2 linked regions of the Tolumonas auensis DSM 9187 genome follow. The protein of the gene in region 2 interacts with the protein of the main gene of each other region in a pairwise test. Links are inferred from orthologs where the notes say so. Each region holds a gene or a part of one and is shown on either strand. Other genes may lie near its edges.

Region 1 (4,548 bases), 370 kb from region 2 along the record:
GATCATCTTCTCTGCACTGGCATCCAGTTATGCAGTATTAACCGATGATGAAAAAGAATTAGGTGTTTGCGTCGTCGATATCGGCGGCGGAACCATGGATATTGCTATATTTACCGGCGGTGCGTTACGTTACAGCAAGGTGATTCCTTATGCCGGTCAGGCTGTAACCAGCGATATCGCTTATGCGTTCGGTACACCACCGGTAGATGCTGAAGCGATTAAAATGCGCTATGGCTGTGCACTAGGCCGTCTGGTCAGTAAAGAAGACACTATTGAAGTGCCTAGTGTGGGCGGTCGTCCTGCCCGCAGCTTACAGCGTCAGACGCTGGCTGAAGTGATTGAGCCGCGTTATACCGAATTACTCGGCATGGTGCATGATGAAATCATGCGCGTTCAGTCTGAGCTCAGATCTCAGGGCATTAAACATCAGTTGGCCGCCGGTGTTGTTTTAACTGGCGGTGCAGCGGAAATAGAAGGTATCGTTGAGTGTGCCGAACAGGTGTTCCAGTGCCAGGTTCGGATTGGTCACCCAACCAATATTCGGGGCCTTACTGATTATGTGGAAGCACCTGCTTACGCAACAGCAGTAGGGTTATTGCAATACGGTAAATTGCATCAGGGACAAACCGTGGTGGATGTACGTGAAAAAGCCAGTGTGACTGGTTGGTTCAAACGTGTCACTAACTGGTTAAAAGGCGAATTCTAGTTTTTGCGGAAGCGAAACCAAGCAAGGCGGAGAGATAATCATGTTTACATTTGAACCGGTTGGCAGTCAGGGTGATGATGCACTTATTAAAGTAATCGGCGTCGGTGGCGGTGGCGGTAATGCTGTTGAACACATGTTGCGCGAAAGTATTGAAGGTGTTCACTTCGTTGTAGTGAATACAGATGCTCAGGCATTACGTAATTCAGGTGCTGAAACCACGATTCAGATTGGTGCCAATATCACCAAAGGGTTGGGTGCCGGCGCAAATCCAGATGTAGGCCGTGAAGCGGCACTGGAAAATCGTGATGAAATCCGTCAAATGCTGACAGGTTCTGACATGGTATTTATTTCTGCCGGTATGGGTGGCGGTACTGGTACTGGTGCTGCGCCGGTGATTGCCGAAGTGGCGAAAGAACTGGGCATTCTGACCGTTGCAGTCGTTACCAAGCCTTTCAACTTTGAAGGTAAAAAGCGCATGAGCTATGCGCTGCAGGGTATCGATGAACTGTCGAAGCATGTTGACTCGTTGATCACTATCCCTAACGACAAATTGCTGAAAGTTCTGGGTCGTGGTGTCAGTCTGCTGGATGCGTTCAAAGCGGCTAACAACGTATTAATGGGTGCAGTACAAGGCATTGCCGAACTGATTACCCGTCCTGGTTTGATCAACGTTGACTTCGCTGACGTACGTACTGTTATGCGTGAGATGGGTACTGCCATGATGGGTACCGGTTCTGCACGTGGTGACGATCGTGCTGAAGAAGCCGCAGAAAAAGCGATCTCCAGCCCACTGCTGGAAGATATCGATTTGGCAGGTGCCAAGGGTATTCTGGTTAACATCACAGCTGGTCTGGATGTCACCATGGAAGAGTTTGAAACTGTCGGTAACGCAGTCAAAGCATTCGCTTCTGAAAATGCAACCGTGGTTGTTGGTGCGGTAATCGATCCTTCTCTGGAAGATGAATTACGCGTGACTGTGGTAGCAACTGGTATCGGTAATGAACGTAAACCTGACATTACTCTGGTTAAAAATGCACAGAAAGCAGCGATTGAGCGCCCAATGCGTCCAATGATGCATGAGACTCATGCTCCGCGTTACGATGATCGCGTAATGCAGCAGACTGTGAATGCTGAGCCGCAACCACGCAGTGAACCAGATTATCTGGATATCCCTGCGTTCCTGCGCAAGCAAGCAGACTAATCTGTCGGGCAAAGCTAAACAGATTGTGCATGCTATGCTGAATGTATAGCATGCACAAAAATTAGCATCAATATTGCAGCTATGTTACATTGGCGCGGACGGGCTATGGCTCAGAAAGTCTGTGGTGAGGATATTTATGATTAGACAACGTACACTTAAGCAACTGGTTCATGCTACCGGAGTTGGTTTGCACTCGGGCCGCAAGGTGTCGCTGACGTTTCGTCCAGCACCGGTGAATACCGGTATCGTCTATGTCAGAACCGATCTGCAGCCTGAAGTTGAACTGCGGGCCGATGCGCAATTTGTGCGTGATACCGTGCTGTGTACAGCACTGGTGAACGAACAGGGTGTGCGTATCTCTACCGTTGAACACTTATCCGCTGCCCTGGCTTCATTGGGTATCGATAACCTGTATGTCGAAGTTGATGCACCTGAAGTGCCGGTAATGGATGGCAGTGCTCATCCGTTTATTTACCTGCTGCAATCAGGCGGTATCGAAGAACAATCCCTGCCAAAACAATTTATCCGTATTAAGAAGAAAATCCGGGTAGAAGACGGTGACAAATGGGCTGAGTTTGCGCCTTATCGCCGTGGTTTCCGTATGGATTTGCAAATTGACTTCCGTCATCCGGTTTTTGATAAACAAAACCAGCATCTGGTCTTTGATTTCTCCGGCAGTAAATTTGCCAAAGAAATCAGCCGGGCAAGAACATTTGGTTTCATGAAAGATATTGAATATCTGCACTCGCAGAATCTGGCATTGGGTGGCAGTCTGGACAACGCAGTTGTACTGGATGACTATCGCGTGCTGAATGAAGAAGGGCTGCGTTATGAAGATGAATTCGTGAAACATAAGCTGCTGGATGCAATTGGTGATTTGTATATGTGCAATCACAGCATCCTTGGTCAGTTTACAGCCTATAAAACCGGCCATGCAATAAACAACAAACTGCTGCGCGCTTTGCTGGCTGATGCTGAAGCCTGGGAGATGGTGACCTTTGAAGAGGAAGCTGCAAAATCTCCGATTGCCTACTTTGGTACCAAGCTTGTTTTAGCTTAAACCTGATCAATACTGAATAGTTCACAAAGCACCGGTTCTCCGCCCGGTGCTTTGTTGTTTCTGCCTGCGACAATAGCAGACTCATAAGTCTGATTATGGTAATCTTTCCCTACCGCAAGTTGGGGCATTCCAGATATTCTTTCCTTGAATCCCAGATTTTTCGTCCCCATATATCGCGTAATGACATTACATATTCAGAATCGCTGTCCGTCAGGACAGACAATAATCAATAGCCTGAGAGTTGGGTAATAATGATCACCAAACTATTTACCAAGATCATTGGTAGTCGCAATGATCGCACCGTAAAAGCATTAAAAAAGATCGTAAAACAAATCAATGAACTGGAACCCCAGTTTGCCTCTCTGGCTGATGTGGATTTACAGGCGAAGACAGTCGAATTCCGTCAGCGTCTGGAAAAAGGTGAAGAGCTCGATTCGCTGTTACCTGAAGCCTTTGCGACTGTCCGTGAAGCATCAAAACGTGTATTCGCTATGCGTCACTTTGATGTCCAGATGATGGGCGGCATTGTGCTGAATAATAACCAGATCGCCGAAATGAAGACCGGTGAAGGTAAAACACTGACCGCGACATTGCCAGCCTATCTGAATGCGCTGACTGGTCAGGGCGTGCATATCGTCACAGTGAACGATTATCTGGCACGTCGTGATGCAGAATGGAGCCGTCCGCTGTTCGCTTTCCTGGGGATGACCGTTGGCTGCAACCTGTCAGGTATGAGTCATGAAGAAAAACAGGCGGCTTATGCCTGTGACATTACCTATGGCACGAACAACGAGTTTGGTTTCGATTATCTGCGCGACAACATGGCGTTTGCGGCAGAACAGCGTGTGCAGCGTCCGCTGTATTATGCATTAGTGGATGAAGTGGATTCGGTGCTGATTGATGAAGCACGTACTCCGCTGATCATTTCCGGTGCTGCCGAAGACAGTTCTGAACTCTATATCAAAATCAATACACTGGTGCCGTTGCTGCAGAAGCAGGATAAAGAAGACTCTGAAGAGTATCAGGGGAACGGCCATTACACCGTCGATGAGAAAGCCCGTCAGGCTTATCTGACTGAAAATGGTCAGATTTTTGTTGAAGGCTGGTTAAAACAGCAGGGTTTAATGGGTGAAGATGACTCTTTATTCTCGGTTGCCAACATTACTTTACTGCATCATGTGAATGCTGCATTACGCGCCAATACCCTGTTTGAGCGTGATGTTGACTACATCGTTAAAGACGATGAAGTGATTATTGTTGATGAACATACGGGCCGTACCATGGCCGGACGTCGCTGGTCTGAAGGTTTGCATCAGGCGATTGAAGCCAAAGAAGGCGCAAAAATCCGTAACGAAAACCAGACCCTGGCTTCTATTACTTTCCAGAACTATTTCCGTTTATACGAAAAACTGGCTGGTATGACCGGGACTGCGGATACTGAAGCATATGAGTTCCAGCAGATCTATGGTCTGGAAACTGTGGTTCTGCCAACCAACCGTCCGATGATCCGTGATGATATGGGCGATCTGGTTTACCTTACCGAACAGGAAAAATACGACGCAATTATTGAGGATATCAAGA
Region 2 (7,451 bases):
TCATGTAATTTTATTACATTTAACGCTGTTTTGCCTGACTGCTATTTGCGCAATTCGCTTGTTTTTATTGTGTTAAAAAAATTTACAATTGTTACAGGGCCAGTGTTATCTGGCCCAGATTGATTAATTAAATTAATAAAATCAATTAATTATTTAATAATTACCACTTATTGCTATATATTAAATATATCTTTTGCTTTCTGGAGTTTAGCATAAGCTTGCAACAATTTCTGGTGGTTTTTGAAAGTTTGCAACGTGGAATCAGCAGCTTGCAGACCCAGAAAGCGCTCAGAGCCCTCAATATGCCCCCATGCCTGACGCACGGTTTCTTCGCCAAACATATGATTGAACGCTATGCGATATTGTTCTGCATCCCGATCTTCACTAAGGAACAGCTCAATGCTTGCATTCAGACAGCGGAAGAACAATGCCCGTTCTTCAGTAAAGACAGAACTGTTGAAGTCGAGTGTCCAGCCAGCCCACTCCTGAGCCAGTTCCAGTTCACCAGCAGCCAGTGCTAACAGGCATTTCAGTTCGCCGATTCGCAGTGTGTGCCAGCCCGTTCCTTTATCCGCTGCGATCCCCAGTAATTCACGGACACGGGTTTGATCATCAAAACCTTCTTCATCCAGCTGATCGAACAGGGCCAGATAGTCTTCTTGTTCCCATGCACTCCCCGGCAGGCTGAGGATCGTATCACGCAGATGACTTCCCATATTGTTGTTAGCATACAGCAGGTCTTCTGCCGGATAGATATCTGACATGCCTGGAACCAGAATCCGGCAGGCATAGACGCCAAGATGCTCATAGTCTGCAATGTATACGGGCTGTTTCATCTCATCAAAAATGGCCAGTAATCCGTGGAACTCTTGTTCCGTTGTGCCGGAGAAATCCCAGTCTGCAAATTCATAGTCGGCATCATCTTTAAACAGATCCCAACTGATCAGACCGGAGGAATCAATGAAATGAGTTTCCAGATTATGCTGGTCAGCAACATCATCATTATTAAAGGAAGGGGGAGCGAAGACATCCAGATCTTTGAGTCCGCGACCTTGCAGTAATTCAGTCACTGTCCGTTCAAATGCCACTTCAAATTGCGGATGTGCACCAAACGATGCAAAACAAGTGCTGTTTTGTGGATTAAACAAGACAACACAGATGACCGGGAACTGACCACCTAATGAGGCGTCATAACAGAAAATCGGGAATCCTTCTGTTTCCAGCGTGTGGATGGACTCTTTTATAGCAGGGAATCGTTCGATGACACTGGCCGGGATGGCGGGAAGGCTGATGGCTTCACGGATAATTTTATTTTTTACATAACGCTCAAAAACTTCTGATAATGCCTGTGTTCTGGCTTCAGTTACGGTATTGCCAGCACTCATGCCGTTGGAAACATATAAGTTACCGATGATATTCATCGGAATATAAACTGTCTGCTGATTATCCTGACGTACAAAAGGCAGGGCACAGATACCGCGTTCATCATTACCGGATTGCAGATCGATTAGCATGTCTGCAGTCAATTCTTTTTCCGGATCGTAATAATTCCGGGTAAATTCATCAAGCAGGCCTTCAGGGAACTTGCCATCTTCAGGCACTGAAAACCATTTTTCATTTGGGTAATGAACAAACGGGCTGTTGGCAACTTCATTGCCTAAGAAAAAATCAGCAAAAAAGTAGTTCGTTGATAGTCGTTCAAAATATTCGCCTAATGCTGACGCTAATGCCGCCTTTTTAGTCGCACCTTTGCCATTGGTAAAACAAAGAGGGCAATCCTTATCCCGAATATGAACAGACCAGACATTAGGTACAGGATTAAGCCACGAGGCCTCTTCGATATTAAAACCTAAAGCTTGTAATTTATTCTGGAAGCGGTCGATAGAGTCTTCCAGTGCGGCATCTTTACCTGGGATGAAGGTTTGCATTTGCGAATTCCAAGTGTTGATAAATTGTTAAAACACAGCTGTTGATCATAAGCTGCAAAGCCGCTTATGTCACTCTTCCTGCGAGTTGCCGGTTGTTTGACTGTTTCATGCAAAAATTTTGATAAAAATACTTGCAGCAGCGCGCTGCATCCGTATTGTGAAGCGATATGTTTTGATCAGTAATCCAAGCAGGAATGGAAATGAAAAAAGTAGGACTAATTGGTTGGCGTGGTATGGTGGGTTCGGTTCTGATGAGCCGGATGATTGAAGAAAACGACTTCAGCAAGATCGATCCCGTATTTTTTACTACCTCTCAGGCCGGTCAGGAAGCACCGAAATTCACAGGTAAACCTGCTGGCGTGCTGGAAGATGCATTCAATATTGATGCGCTGAAAGCAATGGACATCATCATTACCTGTCAGGGTGGTGATTACACGAAAGAAGTTTATCCAAAACTGATGGCCGCTGGCTGGAGTGGTTACTGGATTGACGCTGCATCTACACTGCGTATGGAAGAGAACGCGATTATCGTTCTGGATCCGGTAAATGGTCAGGTCATTGATAATGCGCTGAACAAAGGCATCAAAACTTACGTCGGCGGTAACTGCACAGTCAGTCTGATGCTGATGGGTTTAGGCGGTTTGTTTGCCAACAATCTGGTGGAGTGGGTTTCTTCTTCTACTTATCAGGCAGCTTCAGGTGCCGGTGCACGTCATATGCGTGAACTGTTACAGCAGATGGGTGCCCTGCGTGATGTGGTCGCAGCCGAACTGGCCGATCCGGCTTCTGCGATTCTGGATATCGAACGCAAAGTGACGGCAGCCATGCGCGCCGATGCATTCCCTACGTCTCAGTTTGGTGCTCCGCTGGCAGGCAGCCTGATCCCATGGATCGATGTGCCGTTGGCTAATGGTCAGAGCAAAGAAGAGTGGAAGGGGATGGCTGAAACCAACAAGATCCTCGGTCTGCCGACGGCAGGTATCCCGGTAGATGGTAATTGTGTGCGTATCGGTGCACTGCGGTGCCATAGCCAGTCGTTCACTATCAAGCTGAAAAAAGATGTGCCATTGACTGATATTCATCAGATGCTGGCAGCACACAATGATTGGGTTCGCGTGATCGAGAATGATCGTGCTATCACTGTTAAAGAACTGACTCCGGCTGCTGTTACAGGCACTCTGAATGTACCTGTTGGTCGTCTGCGTAAAATGAATATGGGTCAGGACTTCCTGTCTGCATTCTCGGTAGGTGATCAGCTGTTATGGGGCGCAGCCGAGCCGTTGCGTCGTATGCTGAACATTCTGCTGGCGAAAGCATAATTCAGCGCGCTATTCAGTAAATGCTAAACGCACTGCTTCGGTGGTGCGTTTTTGTTTTAGTGATAACCATTGCTGGTTAAAATATGAACAGATATATGTTATCCTGACTCTGGTCTTCCCACCCTAAACTTTGTACAATCCGCGCCCTTCTCTACACAGGTCACTGAGGCATCCATGAGCGAAAATAAAGTCAATCTGCTGGATTTTGATCGTAACGCATTACGTGCATTTTTTGCCGATGAACTGGGCGAAAAAGCATTTCGTGCCGATCAGATCATGAAGTGGATCTACCATTTTGGCTGTGATGATTTTTCACAGATGACCAATGTGAATAAAGCATTACGTGAAAAACTGGCCCGGATTGCTGAAATCAGGGCGCCAGAAATCAGTACTGAACAACGTTCTTCTGACGGTACGATTAAATGGGCTATGCGGGTCGGTGATCAGGAAGTTGAAACCGTGTACATCCCGGAAGCCGATCGTGCGACACTTTGCGTGTCATCTCAGGTCGGTTGTGCTCTGGAATGTAAATTCTGTTCAACCGGGCAACAAGGGTTTAACCGTAACCTGACGGTGTCCGAAATTATCGGCCAGGTATGGCGCGCTGCACAGGTGGTTGGTTTTCCTAAAGATACCGGTAAACGAGTCATCACCAACGTAGTTATGATGGGGATGGGCGAGCCATTACTGAATCTGTCTAATCTGGTACCGGCTCTCAGTCTGATGATGGAAGATTTTGGATTTGGCCTATCTAAACGCCGTGTGACAGTCTCTACATCCGGCGTAGTTCCTGCGTTAGATAAACTGGGTGATATGATTGATGTGGCTTTAGCCATCTCATTGCATGCGCCGAACGATAAACTGCGTTCAGAAATCATGCCGATCAACGATAAATACAATATTCAGGAATTCCTGGGTTCTGTGCAGCGTTATTTAAGCAAATCAAATGCTAATCATGGCCGCGTTACCGTTGAATATGTGCTGCTTGATCATGTGAACGATGACATGGAGCATGCTCGTGAACTGGCTGAGCTGTTAAAAGATACGCCAAGTAAGATAAATCTGATCCCATTTAATCCGTTCCCGAGCAATCCATATGGAAAACCGAGCAACAGTCGTGTTGATCGTTTCTCTAAAGTGCTGATGGAATACGGTTATACCGTCATCGTGCGTAAAACACGTGGCGATGATATTGATGCCGCCTGTGGTCAGCTGGTAGGTGATGTAATCGACAGAACGAAACGAACCATGAAAAAACGGATGCAAGAGCAGGAGATTTCCGTCAAAATGCTTTGAAATCCAGTTCGTTAATGTACTGAGAAATGAAAAGAAATCTTCCTCTACTCTGGGCAGCGATAATAGCGCTGTCCGGATGTGTCACCGAAACAACAATTATTGGCAAGAATTCTGTACAGCAAGAGAATTCAATAGACAATGCCGCTGCCGCCAAGACGCGTATTCAGCTTGGTATGGGGTATCTGAATAAAGGTCAGATGGCTCCTGCAAAATATAACTTTGAAAAAGCTATTGAGCTGGCACCTGATAGTGCCGATGCTTATTTGGCGATGGCTCATTATTACCAGGCTGTCGGTGATAAAGTCTCAGCTCAGAAAGCCTATGAAAAGTTAATGTCTGGTCATGGTAATAATCCGGATGTCCTGAATAATTATGGGGCATTTTTATGCCGTAACCGTAACTATTCCGAAGCTGATGAAATGTTCATGCGGGCTGTTGCTCAGCCTCATTATCTGAGAATGGACGACAGTTATGAAAATGCCGGTGTCTGCGCTTTACAAGCCGGCAAGAAAGAGAAAGCTCTGGAATATTATCGACTTGCTCTCGGCTACAATCCGCATAAAGTAAAATTATTGCTTGATCTAGCCGAAATGGCTTTAAATGCAAATAATCCAACAGAGGCAGAATCATGGTTAAGTACATATCGTAAAAAAGCCACTGATACTCCGCAAAGTTTGTGGCTGAGTATTCGTACTGCACAAGCGCAGGGGCGGATAGCTGATAGCCATATTTTCGGCCAGACTCTGGTTCAACAATTCCCATCCTCGATCCAAACGAAAAGATATCAGAACAATGACTACTGAACAGCGTCATGAGACAGCCCAGCTAACGCCGGGCACAATACTAAAAACGGCACGTGAACAAAGAGGTTTGAGTCAGCAGGATGTTGCTCATCGTCTTAATCTGCGTATTTCATTAATTCGCGATATAGAGGAGGATCGTTTTGATCAGAAAACGGCCAGCACTTTTACCCGCGGGTATCTGAAAACTTACGCTCGTTTTGTCGGAGCGAATGAAGAAGCCGTTGTCGCTGCCTATGATGGTCTCGGTTTGGATGACAAAAAATACAGTGAAATGTATAGCTTCTCCGGGCGGACACAGCGTGAGGCCAGTGAACACCGGGTTCGTCTTATTTCCTGGGTGTTATGTATAGGTCTTATTGGATTAGGTGGTACCTGGTGGTGGTTACAACCAACAGAAGAACCAGTACCGACCAGCATTAATGAAGCCGGCCAGTTAGTTGTTAAAGCGGTTAACGAGGCTGCACTGGCTGTTAACCCGGTTAGTTCGGCAACATCAGTTGCAACTGAATCTTTGCCGGTGCCAACTATTCCGGATGTTATGAATACCAGTTCTTCTGCGGTACCGGCTAGTGCTGATGTAGCCGAAGAAAATGACACAGAAGGACAGGCACCAACGGTGCTTACTGATACAGCCGTGGATGCGGAAGCGCAGGAACAGTCAGCAGTTGTACCGGCACCAATGGTTGCAGCTGTAGCAGCGACTTCGGCTGCAGCATCCACTGCGGTCAGTACGGCCGCCAGCACAGAAGAAACCGCAGTTGCTGTAGATCCGTCTGTTGCGCTGCAGTTACAGTTTAAGGAGACCTGCTGGCTGAGAGTTACCGATGCTACAGGTAAATCCATACTGGAAGGGACTAAAAATGCTGGTGATAAAATCAGTCTGAGTGGCAAAGAGCCGTTCAGTCTGACCATTGGTGCGCCCCGGGCTGTTTCTATCTATTTCCACGGACAGGAAGTTGATATGTCGTCCTATATCCGTCAGGGTGTAGTTGCTCGTTATAAGTTACCGTTGAAGAATTAATTCATGACTCAGCATGTATCACCTATTAAACGCCGGATCAGTAAGCAGATCATGGTAGGAAATGTACCGGTTGGCGGGAATGCCCCGATATCGGTACAGTCGATGACGAACACGTTGACCACTGATGTGGCGGCTACTGTGGCACAAATCCAGGCTCTGCAGCGCGTCGGGGCAGATATTGTACGAGTGTCTGTACCGACAATGGATGCTGCTGAGGCTTTTAAACTGATCCGTCAGCAAATATCCATTCCGTTAGTGGCCGATATTCATTTTGATTATCGTATTGCGCTGAAAGTTGCTGAGTATGGTGTCGATTGTTTACGTATTAATCCCGGTAATATCGGTAAAGAAGATCGTATTCGTGCGGTAGTTGATTGTGCCCGCGATATGAATATCCCGATCCGCATTGGTGTGAATGGTGGTTCGCTGGAAAAAGAGTTGATGGATAAATACGGTGAGCCTACTGCAGAGGCGCTGGTTGAATCAGCTATGCGTCATGTGGACATACTGGATCGCCTCAATTTCGATCAGTTCAAAGTCAGCGTTAAAGCATCCGATGTTTTTCTGGCAGTCGATGCATATCGTTTATTGGCAAAGCAAATTGAACAGCCATTACATCTGGGGATCACAGAAGCTGGTGGTTTCCGTGCCGGTGCGGTGAAATCTGCTATTGGTCTGGGAATGTTACTGGCGGATGGTATCGGTGATACGCTGCGTGTCTCGCTGGCAGCCGATCCAGTGGAAGAGATCAAAGTTGGTTTTGATATTCTGAAGTCACTGCGCATCCGTGCCCGCGGTATTAACTTCATTGCTTGTCCGACCTGTTCCCGTCAGGAATTTGATGTAATTGGTACAGTCAATGCGCTGGAACAACGACTCGAAGATATCATCACTCCGCTGGATGTTTCTATTATCGGTTGTGTAGTTAACGGCCCGGGTGAAGCACTGGTTTCTGATCTTGGCTTGGCTGGTGCTAATCGCATGAGTGCACTGTATGAAAACGGTGAACGAGTCGGTCGTCTGGATAACAATGAACTGCTGGATCAATTAGAGGCTCGTATCAGAGCCAAAGCGTCACAGCTTG

What was found.
Region 1: the proteins of rlmN (region 2) and ftsZ interact in binary tests that used the Escherichia coli proteins (3 or more experiments, as listed by UniProt). The link is inferred for Tolumonas auensis DSM 9187 from one-to-one orthologs.

Annotation. Positions count from the first base shown.
Region 1 is NC_012691.1:596,784-601,331, forward strand. Bases 1-2,826 are described here. They hold ftsZ (cell division protein FtsZ), read left to right. Parts: upstream 1-746; coding sequence 747-1,907; downstream 1,908-2,826. Other genes in these bases: ftsA (cell division protein FtsA), read left to right, coding at 1-706; lpxC (UDP-3-O-acyl-N-acetylglucosamine deacetylase), read left to right, coding at 2,044-2,826. Also shown: more of lpxC, read left to right, coding at 2,827-2,967; TOLA_RS16940 (hypothetical protein), read right to left, coding at 2,964-3,095; preprotein translocase subunit SecA, read left to right, coding at 3,219-4,548. UniProt on the Escherichia coli protein: Essential cell division protein that forms a contractile ring structure (Z ring) at the future cell division site. The regulation of the ring assembly controls the timing and the location of cell division.
Region 2 is NC_012691.1:966,692-974,142, forward strand. What follows is about bases 2,647-5,482. They hold rlmN (dual-specificity RNA methyltransferase RlmN), read left to right. Parts: upstream 2,647-3,421; coding sequence 3,422-4,543; downstream 4,544-5,482. Other genes in these bases: asd (aspartate-semialdehyde dehydrogenase), read left to right, coding at 2,647-3,247; pilW (type IV pilus biogenesis/stability protein PilW), read left to right, coding at 4,570-5,346; rodZ (cytoskeleton protein RodZ), read left to right, coding at 5,336-5,482. Outside these bases: 30S ribosomal protein S12 methylthiotransferase accessory factor YcaO, read right to left, coding at 174-1,928; more of asd, read left to right, coding at 2,129-2,646; more of rodZ, read left to right, coding at 5,483-6,367; ispG (flavodoxin-dependent (E)-4-hydroxy-3-methylbut-2-enyl-diphosphate synthase), read left to right, coding at 6,371-7,451.